2 regions of the Pseudomonas sp. RA_35y_Pfl2_P32 genome follow, and region 2 is predicted to be linked to the other one. Evidence: predicted binding sites of a transcription regulator. Region 2 holds the regulator's gene; the other holds the start of a gene.
The links. The regulator sigma-54, encoded in region 2, starts transcription at its own class of promoters, with help from an activator protein. The targets are predictions, from matches to a motif close to ANTGGCATNNANNTTGCTNT.

Region 1 (7,604 bases), on a different contig from region 2:
AGGGTCAGGGTTTTCGTGACCAGTACCCAGTGTTTCTCGCGGCCAACACCCAGGTGTTCGGCGTCTCCCGCGATAGCCTGAAGTCCCACGAGAACTTCAAGTGCAAGCAGCAATTCCCCTTCGAGCTGATCAGCGACAAGGACGAAGCCCTGTGTCAGCTGTTCGACGTGATCAAGCTGAAAAAGCTGTATGGCAAGGAATACATGGGGGTTGATCGCAGCACCTTCCTGATCGACAAGCACGGTGTACTGCGTCAGGAATGGCGCGGGGTGAAAGTGCCGGGCCATGTGGATGCCGTATTGGCGGCGGCGCTGGCGCTGGCCAAGGGCTGATTTGTTCGGCGTCTTGGATGATGCCATCGCGAGCAGACGGAGCTTGCTCGCGATGAGGCCCACAACTACAACAGCGGCGCCACCACCGGCTCTTTGCGCGGCCAGGCATCCAGCACGGCCTTGAACAGGGTCGCCAGGGGAATCGCGAAGAACACGCCCCAGAACCCCCACAGCCCGCCGAACAGCAGCACCGCGCAGATAATTGCCACCGGGTGCAGGTTGACCGCTTCGGAGAACAGCAACGGCACCAGCACGTTGCCATCCAGGGTCTGGATGATCCCGTAGACCGCCATCAGGTAGATGAACTGATCGCTCCAGCCCCACTGGAACAAGGCAATCAGCATCACCGGCACCGTCACCACCACTGCGCCCACATAGGGCACCACCACGGACACCCCGACCAATAACGCCAGCAGCGCCGAGTAGTTGAGGCCCATGGCGACAAAACCGATGTAGGTCACCCCGCCGCAGATGGCCATTTCCATGACCTTGCCACGAATGTAATTGGCGATCTGGCGGTTCATTTCCTGGCCGACCCGGGTAATCAGCGCCCGCTCACGCGGCAGGTAGCCGCGTACCCAGCGGCCGATCATGGCCCGGTCCTTGAGGAAGAAGAACACCAGGATCGGCACCAGCACCAGGTAGATCATGATATTGATCAGCAGTGGCAGGCTCGACAGCGAGAAGGTCAGCGCCCACTGGCCGAACTTGCCGATTTCGCTGCGCGCCACTTCGATGGCCCGCAGTACCTGTTCATCCGACACTAGATGCGGATAACGCTCAGGCAGCAACAGCAGCAGCGATTGCCATTTGGCGAGCATCCCAGGCAGTTCGTTGAACAGGGTGATGAGCTGATGCCAGAGCAAGGGCACCACCACCACGATAAACACCAGCAACACCCCCATGAACAGCGCGAACACCAGCCCCACCGCGACCCCGCCGGGCAGGCGCAGGCGCAGGCGCTCCAGGGTGCTGACCAGGCCCTGCATCAGGTACGCCAGGACCATCCCCGCCAACACGGGCGCGAGCATGCCGCCCAGGGTCAGCACGGCGGTGAAGGCCAGGACCAGGAGGACGGCCAGCACCACTGCTTCTTCGTCGGAGAAGTAGCGCTGAATCCAGTCGCGTAGCACTTTGAACATCAATGATCCTTAAGGGCGGGGGGGCAGGCCAGTCAGTCAGGCTTTTTTCAGCCAGTAGCGATAGACACCGGCTTCGTCTTCTTCGCGCAGCAGGGTATGACCGGCCAAACGGGCAAAGGTGCGAAAGTCGCGCTGTGAACCGGCGTCGGTGGCGATTACCTTGAGCACGGCGCCACTGGGCAGGCCGTTGAGCGCCATCTTGGCCTTGAGCAGCGGCAACGGGCAATTGAGTCCGCTGGCGTCCAGTTCGGCATCATGGGCTACAACGTCGGTCATTACTTCACTCCGCACAGGTGATTGAGCCGCCTAGAATATCTGGTCCCGAGGCAAGTGTCCGGCTACAGTAAGCTCTTTGTCGACTAAGGCTTTGTGCATGACTTTTCTGCGCCCCACGCTGCTGACGCTCGCTTGCCTGCTTGCCTCACCAGGCTTCGCCGACGACTTGCCGTCACTTGGCGACGCCAGTTCTGCCATCGTCTCGCCCCAGCAGGAGCACGACCTGGGGCGCGCCTGGCTGGCCATGTTGCGCAGCCAGGTGTCACAGCTCAATGACCCGCAACTGAAAAACTACGTGGAAACCAGCGTCTATCGCCTGGTGGAAACCAGCCAACTGAACGACCGGCGGCTTGAGTTCATCCTGATCAACAGCCCCCAGCTCAACGCCTTTGCCGCGCCGGGCGGGATTGTCGGGGTCAACGGTGGCCTGTTTCTCAACGCCCAGACCGAAGGCGAATACGCCTCGGTACTGGCCCACGAATTGGCGCACTTGTCGCAACGTCACTTCGCCCGCGGTGTAGAAGCCCAGCAACGCATGCAAGTGCCGATGATGGCCGCCCTGCTCGCCGGGATTATCGTGGCCGCGGCCGGCGCCGGTGACGCCGGGATCGCGGCAATCGCCGGGACCCAGGCGGCCGCGATCCAGGAGCAACGGCGCTTCTCCCGACAGAACGAGCAGGAGGCCGACCGCATCGGCATCGTCAATCTGGAGAAAGCCGGCTACGACCCGCGCTCCATGCCGAGCATGTTCGAACGGCTGGGGCGCCAGTACCGCTTCGATGCCAAGCCGCCGGAATTCCTCCTGACTCACCCGGTGACCGAATCGCGAATCGCCGACACCCGCAACCGCGCCGAGCAGGCGCCCGCCGGCGGCAAGGAAGATACCCAGACCTATCAGCTGATTCGCGCCCGCGTGCAGTTGATCTACGAAGAAACCCCGGGCCTGGCCGCCAAGCGTTTTCGCGCGCAACTGGATGACAACCCGAAAAACGACGTGGCGCGTTATGGCCTGGCCATTGCCCAGATCAAGGGTGGCCAGCTCAGCGATGCCCGCGAGAGCCTGAAGCCGCTACTGGCCAAGGCGCCCAATGAAATCATCTACAACCTGGCCCAGGTCGACCTGGACATGGCCAGCAACCGCCTGCCCGATGCGCAAAGCCGGGTCGACCGGATGCTCAGTCAGTTCCCGGGCAACTACCCGCTCAATCAGGTCCGGGTTGACCTGCTGCTCAAGCAGAATCGCCCAGCCGAGGCCGAAAAAGCCCTGGAAGCCCTGCTCAAGACCCGCCCGGACGATCCGGATGTCTGGTACATGGTCGCCGAAACCCGCGGCCTGTCCGGCAACATCATTGGGCTGCACCAGGCGCGCGCCGAGTATTTCGCGCTGGTGGGCGACTACCGCCAGGCCATTCAGCAACTGGACTTCGCCAAGCGGCGCGCCGGCAGCAACTTCCCGCTGTCGTCACGGATCGATGCCCGGCAACGCGAGCTCATGGAACAGGAGCGGATGATCAAGGACATGATGGGCTGACGCGTCTCGCCCCCACGAAAAAGCCCCTCGATGAGGGGCTTTTTTGTACCGCAGGCTTAACCCACCGGCATCAGGCCATCTGAATGATGGTCTGCATGATGGTGCTCTGGGTGGAGATAGTCTTGGCGTTGGCCTGGTAGTTACTCTGGCCCTTGATCAAGTCCACCAGCTCGTTGGTCAGGTTGACGTTGGAGTCTTCCAGCGAGTTGGACACCACTGAACCCAGGGTGCCTGTCTGGCCGGCGTCGTACGCGGCAAAACCGGACAGGTAGGTCTCCTTCCAGCTGGTGCCACCGGCGGCCTGCAGGCCCTGCTCGTTGTTGAAGCTGGCCAGGGTGACCTGGCCGATCGCCTTGGACTTGCTGTTGCTGAAGTTGGCGAACAGCGTACCGGTACCGTCGATGGTCAGGTTGGTGATCTGGCCGGTGGCGTAGCCGTCCTGGGTCGGCAGGTTGCGGATGGTTGCCGAGTTGTACTGGGTGGTCAGGGCCAGGTCGTTGGTGACGCCGGTGGCATTGCCCACGGCGCCGTTGGCCGTCCACACGCCATCCTTGACTGTGCCCGGCGTCCAGACGTCCGCGCCCATGACAATGGAGTTGCCGCTGACGGTGTAGGGGCTGCCACTGGCTGGCGCGTCGATGTCCAGCAGCTTGCCGTCGGAACCGAAGTTCATGGTCATGGCCGCCTGGTTGCTCGGCGTTGCCGGTGGCGAACCCAGGCCGGCCGGTACGAAGGCCGAGCCGTCCGGGTTGCGCCCCCCTACCAGGGTGTAGGTCTGCCAGGTGTTGGCGCCGGTCTTGACCACGTACTGGTCCAGGTTGTGCTGGTTACCCTGGCTGTCGTAGATCGGGGTGGTGAACATGTCGGTGTAAGTGCCGATCTTGGTCGGGTCGAACGGGGTGACTGCCGGATCGATGATCGGCTTGCTGGAGTTCAGGTTGATACTCGAGGAAATGTTGCCGGTGGTTTTCGGCTGCAGGTTCGCCTGGTCGATTTTCAGGTCGCCGATCACATCCTTGAGGATCTTGCCGTTTTCATCGACCGCATAACCTTGCAAGCGCGCGGTGCCGGCACTGTTGGTGATGAAGCCGTCCTTGTCGACGTTGAAGGTCCCGGCGCGGGTGTAGGTCAGCGAACCGCCGTCATTGAGCACGAAGAAGCCCGAACCGCGGATGGCCATGTCCAGCACGTTACCGGTGTTGGTCACATCACCCTGGCGAAATTGCTGGGACACGTTGGCCAGGCTCACGCCACTGCCGATGGACTTGTTGCCGTTACCCAGCTTGCTTGCCGCGTACACGTCTTCGAACTCCACGCGGGAAGATTTGAAGCCGGTGGTGGCGACGTTGGCAATGTTGTTGCCGGTAACGTCCAGTTGTTTGTTGGCCGCATAGAGACCGCTAAGGCCGATATTAAAAGACATATTCCACTCCTTGTTGCCGCGCTAGCCGGCTCTATAGACCAATGGTCTGTACTTTGGACAGGGCGATGGAGCCCATGTTGGCGAGGTTCAGCATCATCTCGCCGCCGGTCTGGCTCAGGGTCACGCTGTTGACGGTCGCCGGCAGGTAGGTGATCAGGTCAGTGGCCTTGCCGTCGATCTGCGCACTGGCCTTGAAGGTGTAGGTACCCGGGTCGACTTTCTCGCCCGCCGTGTTGGTGCCGTCCCAGACGAAACTGGCGTTGCCCTGGGCCTGGCTGCCCAGCTCGATGGTTTTCACCGCCTTGCCGTCCTTGTCGCTGATGGTCACCGTGGTGCCGGCCACCGAGGCCGGGATGACCACCGAGCCGGTCATGCTCTTAGTGCTGTCGACATAGGCCGAACCGGTTTGTACCACCACCGAACGGCCCACCAGCGACGACGCCTGCAGGGCCTGGGACGATTTGAACGAGCTCGAGATGTTGTTGACCGAGGAGTTCAGGGTGGTGATGCCTTCCAGGCTGCTGAACTGCGCCAGTTGGGCGACGAACTCGCTGTTGTCCTGCGGGTCGAGGGGGTTCTGGTTCTTCAGCTGGGTCACCAGCAGTTGCAGGAACGCGTCCTTGCCCAGCTCGTTCTTGCCGGTCTTGCTGCCGGCAGCGGCGGCCAGGCCATCATTGCTGGTGTTGCTGACGGTGGTCTTGGAGTTCGCAAGAATGTCGTTGAGACTCAGGCCACTGGTGGAATCGGTAACACTCATCAAAGCTGCCCCTTATCACTGACCGAGGGTCAGGACCTTCTGCATCATGGTCTTGGCGGTGTTCATCATTTCCGCGTTGGTCTGGAACGAACGGCTGGCGGAAATCATGTCGGCCATTTCTTCAACCACGTTGACGTTGGGGTAGTAGACGTATCCCTTGGGGTCAGCTGCTGGATGGTTCGGCAAGTAACGGGCTTCCAGATTGCTCTGGTCCTCGACCACGCCCAGCACTTGCACGCCCTGGCCGGCCGCATCCTGGTTCTGGAACAACGAGTCACCACCGCCCGACTGGCCGCCCTGGAACAGGGTGGCAAACACCGGGTGCCGGGCGCGGTAGGTCTGGTCGATGCTCGACGAGACGGTCTCGGCGTTGGCGATGTTACTGGCCACGGTGTTGAGGCGCGTGGTCTGGGCACTCATGCCACTACCGGCAATATTAAAAACACTGGACAGGGACATGGATTACTCTCCGCGCAGGGCTGCTACCAGCCCTTTGAATTTGCTATTGAGCAAGGTGAAGCTGGCCTGGAAGTTCACCGAGTTCTCGGCGTAGTTGGCCTGTTCCAGTTGGGCGTCCACGGTGTTCTGGTCGATCGACGGTTGCATCGGCGTGCGGTACAGCAACGACTCGTCGCCACTGCTCAGGCCCTGGGCTTCGATATGACGGCTGTTGGTCTTGTTCAAGGCGAAGCTGCCGTTCTTGCTCTTGTCGGCCTGGGCGGCCAGGACCGCGGAGAAATCCAGATCCCGCGCCTTGTAGTTCGGCGTGTCGGCGTTGGTGATGTTATTGGCCAGCACTTCGGCACGCTGGGCGCGGAAGCTGAGGGCTTGTTGGTGGATACCGAGCGCTTTATCGAAGCTGATGCTCATGTCGGAAACCTTTGGGTGACCTGATTTTTCGTAACAGGTTCAAAGCAAGCCCCGTGCCAGCTTGCCCGCCCCCGCAAACAGGGGCCCTGGCCGACAGCGGCAAGGCGGCAATGCCAGAAAAGCGGCAAGCGTCTTCCGGCACCTGCCGCTTTTCTGCCGCCCTGGGCGGCTCGACAGGCTTGCTACAAGGATTGTGCAGCACGATAAAAAACGGGAGCCTCTGAGGACTAATGCTGATCAGTTAAGCGACGCCGTCTATTGTGGGAGCGAGCTTGCTCGCGATGGACTTGAAAGCGCCGCGTATTTATTCATTTACGCGTTATCGTTCACGTCCATCGCGAGCAAGCTCGCTCCCACATAGGGGGGGGCGTTTCTCCTTAACTGATCGGCATTAGCCTCTGAGGACTCCCGCTTTTTTGCCACCTGACCATCACTTAGCCTGGTAGATGATCCCCGGACTGCACTGGACCATCTGGTAATGATCCGGCAGGCCGTTGAGGGCTTCGGACGCACCGAGGAACAGGTACCCACCCGGCTTGAGCGTACTGTGAATGCGCAACAGGATGTCCTTCTTCACTTCAGCAGAGAAGTAGATCAACACGTTGCGGCAGAACACGATGTCGAACTTGCCCAGGCCGGCGTAGCTGTCCAGCAGGTTGAACGCGCGGAACTCCACCCGGCTCTTGATCGGTGCCTTGACCGCCCAGCGCCCCGGCCCTTTCGGGTCGAAGTAACGTTGCAGGCGCTCAGGCGATAGACCGCGGCCAATCGCCAGGCTGTCATACTCGCCGGACTTGCAGTTGGTCAGCATGGTCCCGGAAAGGTCGGTGGCGACAATCTGCACCCCCATCCGCAACTGGCCCATGTTGGTCCGCTCGAACTCGTCGATCGACATCGACAGCGAATAGGGTTCCTGCCCCGACGAACAGGCCGCCGACCAGATCCGCAGACGCTGGCCGGGACTGGCCTTGATCGCGTCGGGCAAGACCTTGTTCTTCAACACTTCAAACGGATAAGTATCACGAAACCAGAGGGTTTCGTTGGTGGTCATCGCGTCCACGACCATCTCACGCAAACCACCGCGCGGCTGGACCTGGATGCGCTGGACCAGTTCACCCAACGACTTGATGCCTTGCTGTTCCATCAGTTTGTTGAGACGGCTCGAGACCAGATACTGTTTGTTTTCACCGAGCAAAATGCCACAGGCTTTTTCCAGGAAGACCCGGAACTGTTCGAAATCCAAATTACCCGTAGACAAAGATGCCGCCTCTAA
Region 2 (7,604 bases):
CATCACCAGACCTACATCAACAACCTCAATGCCGCAGTGGAGGGTACCGAGTTTGCCGAGTGGCCGGTGGAGCGCCTGGTGGCCAGTGTCCAGCAATTGCCGGAAAAGCTGCGCGCCGCGGTGATCAATCAGGGGGGCGGGCATGCCAACCATTCATTGTTCTGGGCGGTCATGGTGCCCAACGGGGGTGGTCTGCCAGCAGGCGAGCTGGCCAAGGCGATCGATGCTCAATTGGGTGGTTTCGACCGTTTCAAGGAGGCCTTCACCAAGGCTGCGCTGAGCCGTTTCGGCAGTGGCTGGGCGTGGTTGAGTGTCACCCCGCAAAAGACCCTGGTGGTGGAAAGCAGCGGTAACCAGGACAGTCCATTGATGAGTGGCAATACGCCAATCCTCGGTCTGGATGTCTGGGAGCACGCCTATTACCTGCGCTATCAGAACCGTCGCCCGGAATACATCAATGCGTTTTACAACGTGATCCATTGGCCGGAAGTGGCGCAGCGTTACCAGGCTGCGCTGGCTTGAGCCCTCCCTATATAAAGATCTAAGGCCACTTATGGGCACTGAAACACTGACGATCAGCAGCAGTGGGCGAATGTTTCGTTATGCGCTGGGCTCGCTCCTGTTGCTGGCAGGGACTGCCTTGCTGGTCGTCCATGGCCTGGCGTGGCTTGACCTCGAACCCAAGTTGATGCGTGCCCTGCAGGGCGGGGCAATCTGCGCGCTGGGCACGGCCCTGGGCGCGGTGCCGGTGCTGGTGATCAGGCGGATGCCGGTGGCGCTCAGTGATACCTTGCTGGGATTTGGCGCCGGGGTGATGCTGGCGGCGACGGCCTTTTCGCTGATCGTGCCGGGAATCGCCGCCGCTGAAAGCCTGGGGCTGTCACCCTGGGCCGCCGGCGGCCTGATCTGCTGCGGCATCATGCTGGGGGCGTTCGGGCTGTTTGTGGTGGATCGGCAGATGTCCGGTGCTACTCCCGAGATGCTGGTGGGCACCCAGGAGCGCCCGGTCATCCCGCCCCGCATCTGGTTGTTCGTGTTCGCCATCATTGCCCACAACATTCCTGAAGGCATGGCGGTGGGAGTCTCGGCCGGTGGTGGCATGGCGGACGCAGACAGCCTGGCCATGGGCATTGCCTTGCAGGATGTGCCGGAAGGGCTGGTAATCGCGTTGGTGCTGGCCGGGGCCGGGATGTCGCGGCTCAAGGCCTTCCTGATCGGCGCCGCATCAGGGCTGGTCGAGCCTGTGTTTGCGCTGCTGTGTGCCTGGCTGGTGAGCCTGGCGGAGGTCGTCCTGCCGTTGGGCCTGGCCCTGGCCGCAGGGGCAATGCTGCTGGTGGTGACTCATGAGGTGATCCCCGAATCGCGCCGCAATGGCCACGAGAAACTCGCCAGTCTGGGCTTGCTGATCGGGTTTTGCCTGATGATGGTGATGGATACGGCGTTGGGGTAGGGGGGGGGCAGGCGTTGTGGCGTTGTGGATAGGTAGCGGCTACACGCTTATTCGCCTTCGTCGAAGTAGTTGTTGATCAGTGCCGCCAGTGCGTCCAGCGCTTCCTGTCCCTGCTCGCCTTCGGTGCTCAGGTGGATGCGGGTGCCTTTACCTGCGGCCAGCATCATCATGGCCATGATGCTCTTGCCGTCGACCATCGACTCCGGGGTGCGTCCTGCACGGATCTGGCAAGGGTACTGACCTGCTACGCCGACGAACTTGGCTGAAGCGCGGGCGTGCAGGCCCAGTTTGTTGATGATTTCAATTTCCAGAGCAGGCATCGCGGTGTGAATCCTTTAGCTAAGGTCGCGGTGGCGAACCTGGACGTTCTTCAGGGATTTTTGCAGGACCTGGCCCAGGCGTTCAGTCAGGTAGACGGAGCGGTGATGCCCGCCTGTGCAGCCTATGGCAATGGTGACGTAGGCCCGGTTACTGGCGGCAAAGCGCGGCAGCCATTTGAGCAGGTAGCTGGAGATGTCATCAAACATTTCTTCGACATCCGGCTGAGCGGCCAGGTACTCGGCAACCGGCTGGTCCAGACCGGATTGGGCGCGCAGCTCTGGCTTCCAGTAAGGATTGGGCAGGCAGCGCACATCGAATACCAGGTCGGCATCCACGGGCATGCCGCGCTTGAAGCCGAACGACTCGACCAGGAATGCCGTACCCGGCTCCGGTTGATTGAGCAGGCGCAACTTGATGGTGTCACGCAACTGGTAGAGGTTCAGATCGGTGGTGTTGAGCTTGAGGTCGGCCAGGTCGGCAATCGGCTCCAGCAGGCTGGCCTCGTCCTTGATGGCTTCGGCCAGCGAGCGCTGCGAGCTACTCAGCGGGTGGCGTCGACGGGTTTCCGAGAAGCGCTTGAGCAGGGTTTCTTCATCGGCATCGAGGAACAGCACATCACATTGGATGTGGCGGCTGCGCACTTCTTCGAGCAATTCAGGGAAGCGTGACAAATGGCTCGGCAGGTTGCGCGCATCGATCGACACGGCCACCAACGGCTGGACCAGCTCGTTGTGAATCAGGGCGCGTTCGGCCAACTCCGGCAGCAGCCCGGCGGGCAGGTTGTCGATGCAGTAGTAGCCGTTGTCCTCCAGTACATTGAGGGCCGTGCTTTTACCGGAGCCGGAGCGGCCGCTGACGATGATCAAGCGCATGATTAGTGACCGTTTTGCTCGTCCAGGACGACCTGGTACAGGGCTTCACTGCTGTTGGCGCTGCGCAGGCGGTCGCGTACTTCCTTGCGATCCAGCATGCTGGCGATCTGGCGCAGCAGCTCCAGGTGGGCATCGGTGGCGGCCTGTGGGACCAGCAGAACAAACAGCAGGTCGACTGGGGCGCCGTCGATGGCGTCGAAATCAATAGGTGCGTCCAGGTGCATCAAGGCGCTGATGGGCGACTCGCAGCCTTTGAGACGGCAGTGAGGAATGGCGATGCCGTTGCCAAAACCGGTCGAGCCGAGTTTTTCACGGGCGATCAGGCTCTCGAAGACATCTTGCATCTCCAGATCCGGGACTTCCCGGGCGATCAGGTTGGCAATTTGTTCGAGGGCGCGTTTTTTACTGCCGCCCGGCACGTTCACCAAAGAACGGCCGGGGGTCAGGATGCTTTCAAGTCGGATCATGGGATGGGGGTGTTAACGACCGGTCGCGCCCTGGAGGAGGCTCTGGGTCTTTTCCTTATGCTTTTTAAGTTGACGGTCCAGCTTGTCGGTCAGCAGGTCAATGGCGGCATACATGTCCGTATGCTCGGCATTGGCGACCACTTCTCCGCCGGGGATATGCAGCGTGGCTTCGATTTTCTGCAACAGCTTCTCGACGTTCATCGTGACTTGCACGTTGGTGATCTTGTCGAAATGCCTCTCCAACCGGTCGAGTTTTTCGCCGATGTAGGTGCGCAGAGGTTCGGTAACTTCCAGTTGGTGTCCACTGATGTTGACTTGCATACAGCTTCTCCTTCGTTGCCAGTGCATAAGGCGGCAGGCGAGTTGCCTGCCACTAGGGTGTCTGCGAAAAATTCGAAAACACCCTGGAACGCGGTGGCGTGGCCCGTTACATCAATCGCTTGCGTTCGCTCGACGGCGCGATCCCGAGGGATTCACGGTACTTGGCGACGGTACGACGGGCTACCTGAATACCTTGTGCCTCCAGTAAACCAGCGATCTTGCTGTCACTCAACGGCTTTTTCTGATTTTCCGCGGCAACCAGTTTTTTGATGATCGCGCGGATCGCCGTGGACGAGCATTCACCGCCTTCAGAGGTGCTGACGTGGCTGGAGAAAAAGTACTTCAGCTCATAGATACCGCGCGGGGTATGCATGAACTTTTGTGTGGTGACCCGGGAAATCGTCGACTCGTGCATGCCCACCGCTTCGGCGATGTCATGCAGGACCAACGGCTTCATCGCCTCGTCGCCATATTCGAGAAAGCCGCGCTGGTGCTCGACGATCTGGGTGGCGACTTTCATCAGGGTTTCATTGCGGCTTTGCAGGCTCTTGATGAACCAGCGCGCCTCCTGCAGTTGATTGCGCATGAAGGTGTTATCGGCGCTGGTGTCGGCGCGACGGACGAAACCGGCGTACTGCGGGTTGACTCGCAAGCGCGGTACCGACTCCTGGTTCAGCTCCACCAGCCAGCGCTCGTTGTCCTTGCGCACGATCACGTCGGGCACCACGTATTCGGCTTCGCTGGACTCGATCTGCGAGCCGGGGCGCGGGTTGAGGCTCTGGACCAGTTCGATCACCTGGCGCAGTTCGTCTTCCTTGAGCTTCATGCGCCGCATCAACTGGCTATAGTCGCGGCTGCCGAGCAGGTCGATGTAATCGCTGACCAGGCGCTTGGCCTCGGCCAGCCAAGGCGTCTTGGCGGGCAGTTGGCGCAATTGCAGCAACAGGCACTCGCCCAGGTTGCGGGCGCCGATGCCGGCGGGCTCGAATTGCTGGATGCGGTGCAGGACGGCTTCGATTTCGTCCAGCTCGATGTCCAGTTCCGGGTCGAATGCCTCGAGGATCTCCTCGAGGGTTTCGTCCAGGTAGCCCTGGTTGTTGATGCAGTCGATCAGGGTCACGCCGATCAGGCGATCGGTATCGGACATCGGGGCCAGGTTCAATTGCCAGAGCAGGTGGCTCTGCAGGCTTTCGCCGGCGGAGGTGCGGGTGGTGAAGTCCCACTCGTCGTCATCGTTGCTGGGCAGACTGCTGGCGCTGGTCTGGTAGACGTCTTCCCAGGCCGTATCGACCGGTAGTTCGTTGGGAATGCGCTCGTTCCATTCACCTTCCTCGAGGTTATCCACCGTGGGGGCGGTTTCCTGGTAGGAGGGTTCCTGGACGTCGGTGTTGGGTTTGTGCTCGATGTTGTCCGCCATGGGGTCGGCGTTATCGAAGTCGTCGCCTTCTTCCTGGCGTTCGAGCATTGGATTTGACTCCAAGGCTTCCTGGATTTCCTGTTGCAGGTCCAGGGTCGACAATTGGAGCAGGCGGATGGCCTGTTGCAGCTGCGGTGTCATCGTCAGCTGCTGGCCCATTCTCAAGACTAGCGATGGTTTCATGGCTGGGGCTTAACACCTTATTCGCCGGCGCACGTGCGCCATCCACTACAGGGCGCCGGGGCGCCAAACTTAAGCAAATTATATGCCTGAAACTGAAGTGTTTGCCTAGAGCGTCATGACAATAAAAATATTAAGGCTTTCATTGACAATGCGCTCTGCCAGCAGGCTAGACGCCTCGCAGCTTATAGGCGGAACTCGTGGCCCAGGTACACTTCCTTGACCAGTTCGTTGGCCAGGATGGTTTCAGCGTCACCTTCAGCGATCAGTTGACCATCGTTCACGATATAGGCGGTCTCGCAGATGTCCAGGGTTTCACGCACGTTGTGGTCCGTGATCAGCACGCCAATGCCCTTGGCCTTGAGGTGATGGATGATCTGCTTGATGTCGCCGACCGAAATCGGGTCCACGCCAGCGAAAGGTTCGTCGAGCAGGATGAATTTCGGCGCGGTAGCCAGGGCGCGGGCAATTTCCACGCGGCGTCGTTCGCCACCGGAAAGGCTCATGCCCAGGTTGTCGCGGATATGGTTGATGTGGAACTCCTGCAGCAGGCTTTCGAGTTCCTGGCGCCGACCAGCCTTGTCGAGTTCCTTGCGGGTTTCGAGGATGGCCATGATGTTGTCGGCAACCGACAGTTTGCGGAAGATCGACGCTTCTTGTGGAAGATAGCCGATACCTGCCCGCGCGCGACCGTGCATGGGCTGGTGGCTGACGTCCAGGTCGTCGATCAGTACGCGACCCTGGTCGGCCTGCACCAGGCCGACGATCATGTAGAAGCAGGTGGTCTTGCCGGCACCGTTGGGGCCAAGCAGGCCGACGATCTGGCCGCTGTCGATGGACAGGCTGACGTCACGCACGACCTGACGGCTCTTGTAGCTCTTGGCCAGGTGCTGGGCTTTCAGAGTTGCCATTACTGGGCCTTTTGCTCGTCAGTTTTCTTTTTCGGCTGGATGACCATGTCGATCCGCGGACGTTGCTCAGTGACCTTGCTGCCCGTGGCGCGACCGGCGCTGGCGAGCTTTTTGTTGGTGTCGTAGACGATTTTCTCGCCCAGGGTAATGTTGTTGTCCTTGTCGATGACTTTGGCCCGATCGATCAGCACGACGCGGTCTTGCGAGGCGTGGTACTGAATGGTCACCCCGTAGCCCTGCACAGGCTTGGTGTCGCCCACGGTTTGCATCTGCTCGAAGTAGGCCAGGTTGCCGACCGAGGTTACGACGTCGATATCGCCAGCCGCTGTGCGGGTGATGGTCACGGTGTTGCCGGTGACCTTCATCGAGCCCTGGGTGATGATCACGTCGCCCTTGTAGGTGGCGATACCGTTCTTGTCGTCCAGTTGGGCGTCGTCGGCCTGGATGCGGATAGGTTGATCTCTATCGGTCGGCAGGGCCCAGGCGCTCGCGCTTCCCAGTGCTGCGCCCAGACTGAGCAAAATAGGGAGGGTTTTAACGAGCCTCATACTGTCCTCTTACGTTCGATAGCAGGTGTATCCTGCTTTCTTTCAAATACGCCTTCATTCCGGTACCAGTCGATACACCGCCAGCGCCGTCGATTCTAACGGCTTGCTGGGTCTGCGCATATTGCTGCTTGGGGAATACCGTCATGCGCGTGGTGGTGATGACCATCGGGCGATTCTTGGCATCCGTACGGGCAATGCGTACCGAGTCGATCAGTTCGACCTCGGTGCCGTCAGGATTGACCTCGCCACGTTCGCTCTGCACGTGCCAGGGGAATTCGGTGCCGCGATACATCTGCAGGTCCGGTTTGGTCAGCAGGGTCACTTCGCTGGCCTTGATGTGCTCGACCTTGTCGGACGTCATGTCGTACTGCAACTTGCCATCTGGCAGGAACTGCACGCTGTGGGCGTTGATGGCGTAGTAGTCGATCTCGCTGTCGTTGACTGCCGCTACCGGTTTGTCGAGAAAGCGCTCGGGGCTGATATTCCAGTAGCCCACAGCCGCAAGCAGCGCGGCGATGGCTGCGAAAAACACGATGTTGCGAAACTTTTTACTCAGCATAAATGACTCACAGGTACGCGGCGTTGGCGTCTTGCAGGTTGCCTTGGGCGCGTAATATCAATTCACAGAATTCTCGAGCAGCACCTTCGCCGCCACGGGCCTCGGTGATGCCGTGGGCGTGTTCGCGGACAAAACCCGCAGCATTGGCAACGGCCATGCCCAGGCCGACCCGTCGAATCACCGGCAGGTCAGGCAGGTCATCACCCAGATAGGCGACCTGTTCATAGCTTAGGCCCAGTTGCGCGAGAAGCTCGTCGAGCACCACAAGTTTGTCCTCGCGGCCTTGATACAGGTGGGCAACCCCCAGGCTTTTGGCGCGACGCTCGACCACCGGGCTGGTTCGACCACTGATAATGGCTATTGTCACACCACTGGCCAGCAACATTTTCATGCCTTGACCGTCGAGGGTGCTGAAACTCTTGAATTCGCTGCCATCTTCCAGGAAATACAGGCGACCGTCAGTGAGTACGCCGTCGACATCGAAGACCGCCAGTTGGACAGGCCTGGCGCGTTCGAGCAGGTCGTCAGCCATTACATCACCCCTGCGCGCAACAGGTC

Region 1: the regulator sigma-54 is predicted to act here: its motif matches at 6,373-6,392, upstream of flgB (flagellar basal body rod protein FlgB).

Annotation. Positions count from the first base shown of each region.
Region 1 covers NZ_CAXAQF010000032.1:9,237-16,840, reverse strand. The annotation lists gene AACY45_RS25015 (peroxiredoxin) at 1-332, shown strand, start outside; gene AACY45_RS25010 (AI-2E family transporter) at 398-1,474, opposite strand; gene AACY45_RS25005 (sulfurtransferase TusA family protein) at 1,511-1,750, opposite strand; gene AACY45_RS25000 (M48 family metalloprotease) at 1,848-3,281, shown strand; gene flgE (flagellar hook protein FlgE) at 3,352-4,704, opposite strand; gene flgD (flagellar hook assembly protein FlgD) at 4,736-5,461, opposite strand; gene flgC (flagellar basal body rod protein FlgC) at 5,477-5,920, opposite strand; gene flgB (flagellar basal body rod protein FlgB) at 5,924-6,331, opposite strand; gene cheR (protein-glutamate O-methyltransferase CheR) at 6,762-7,589, opposite strand.
Region 2 covers NZ_CAXAQF010000010.1:163,939-171,542, reverse strand. The annotation lists gene AACY45_RS12400 (superoxide dismutase) at 1-522, shown strand, start outside; gene AACY45_RS12395 (ZIP family metal transporter) at 554-1,450, shown strand; gene AACY45_RS12390 (HPr family phosphocarrier protein) at 1,498-1,770, opposite strand; gene rapZ (RNase adapter RapZ) at 1,786-2,643, opposite strand; gene ptsN (PTS IIA-like nitrogen regulatory protein PtsN) at 2,646-3,110, opposite strand; gene hpf (ribosome hibernation-promoting factor, HPF/YfiA family) at 3,123-3,431, opposite strand; gene AACY45_RS12370 (RNA polymerase factor sigma-54) at 3,538-5,031, opposite strand; gene lptB (LPS export ABC transporter ATP-binding protein) at 5,214-5,939, opposite strand; gene lptA (lipopolysaccharide transport periplasmic protein LptA) at 5,939-6,487, opposite strand; gene lptC (LPS export ABC transporter periplasmic protein LptC) at 6,474-7,046, opposite strand; gene AACY45_RS12350 (KdsC family phosphatase) at 7,054-7,578, opposite strand; gene AACY45_RS12345 (KpsF/GutQ family sugar-phosphate isomerase) at 7,578-7,604, opposite strand, start outside.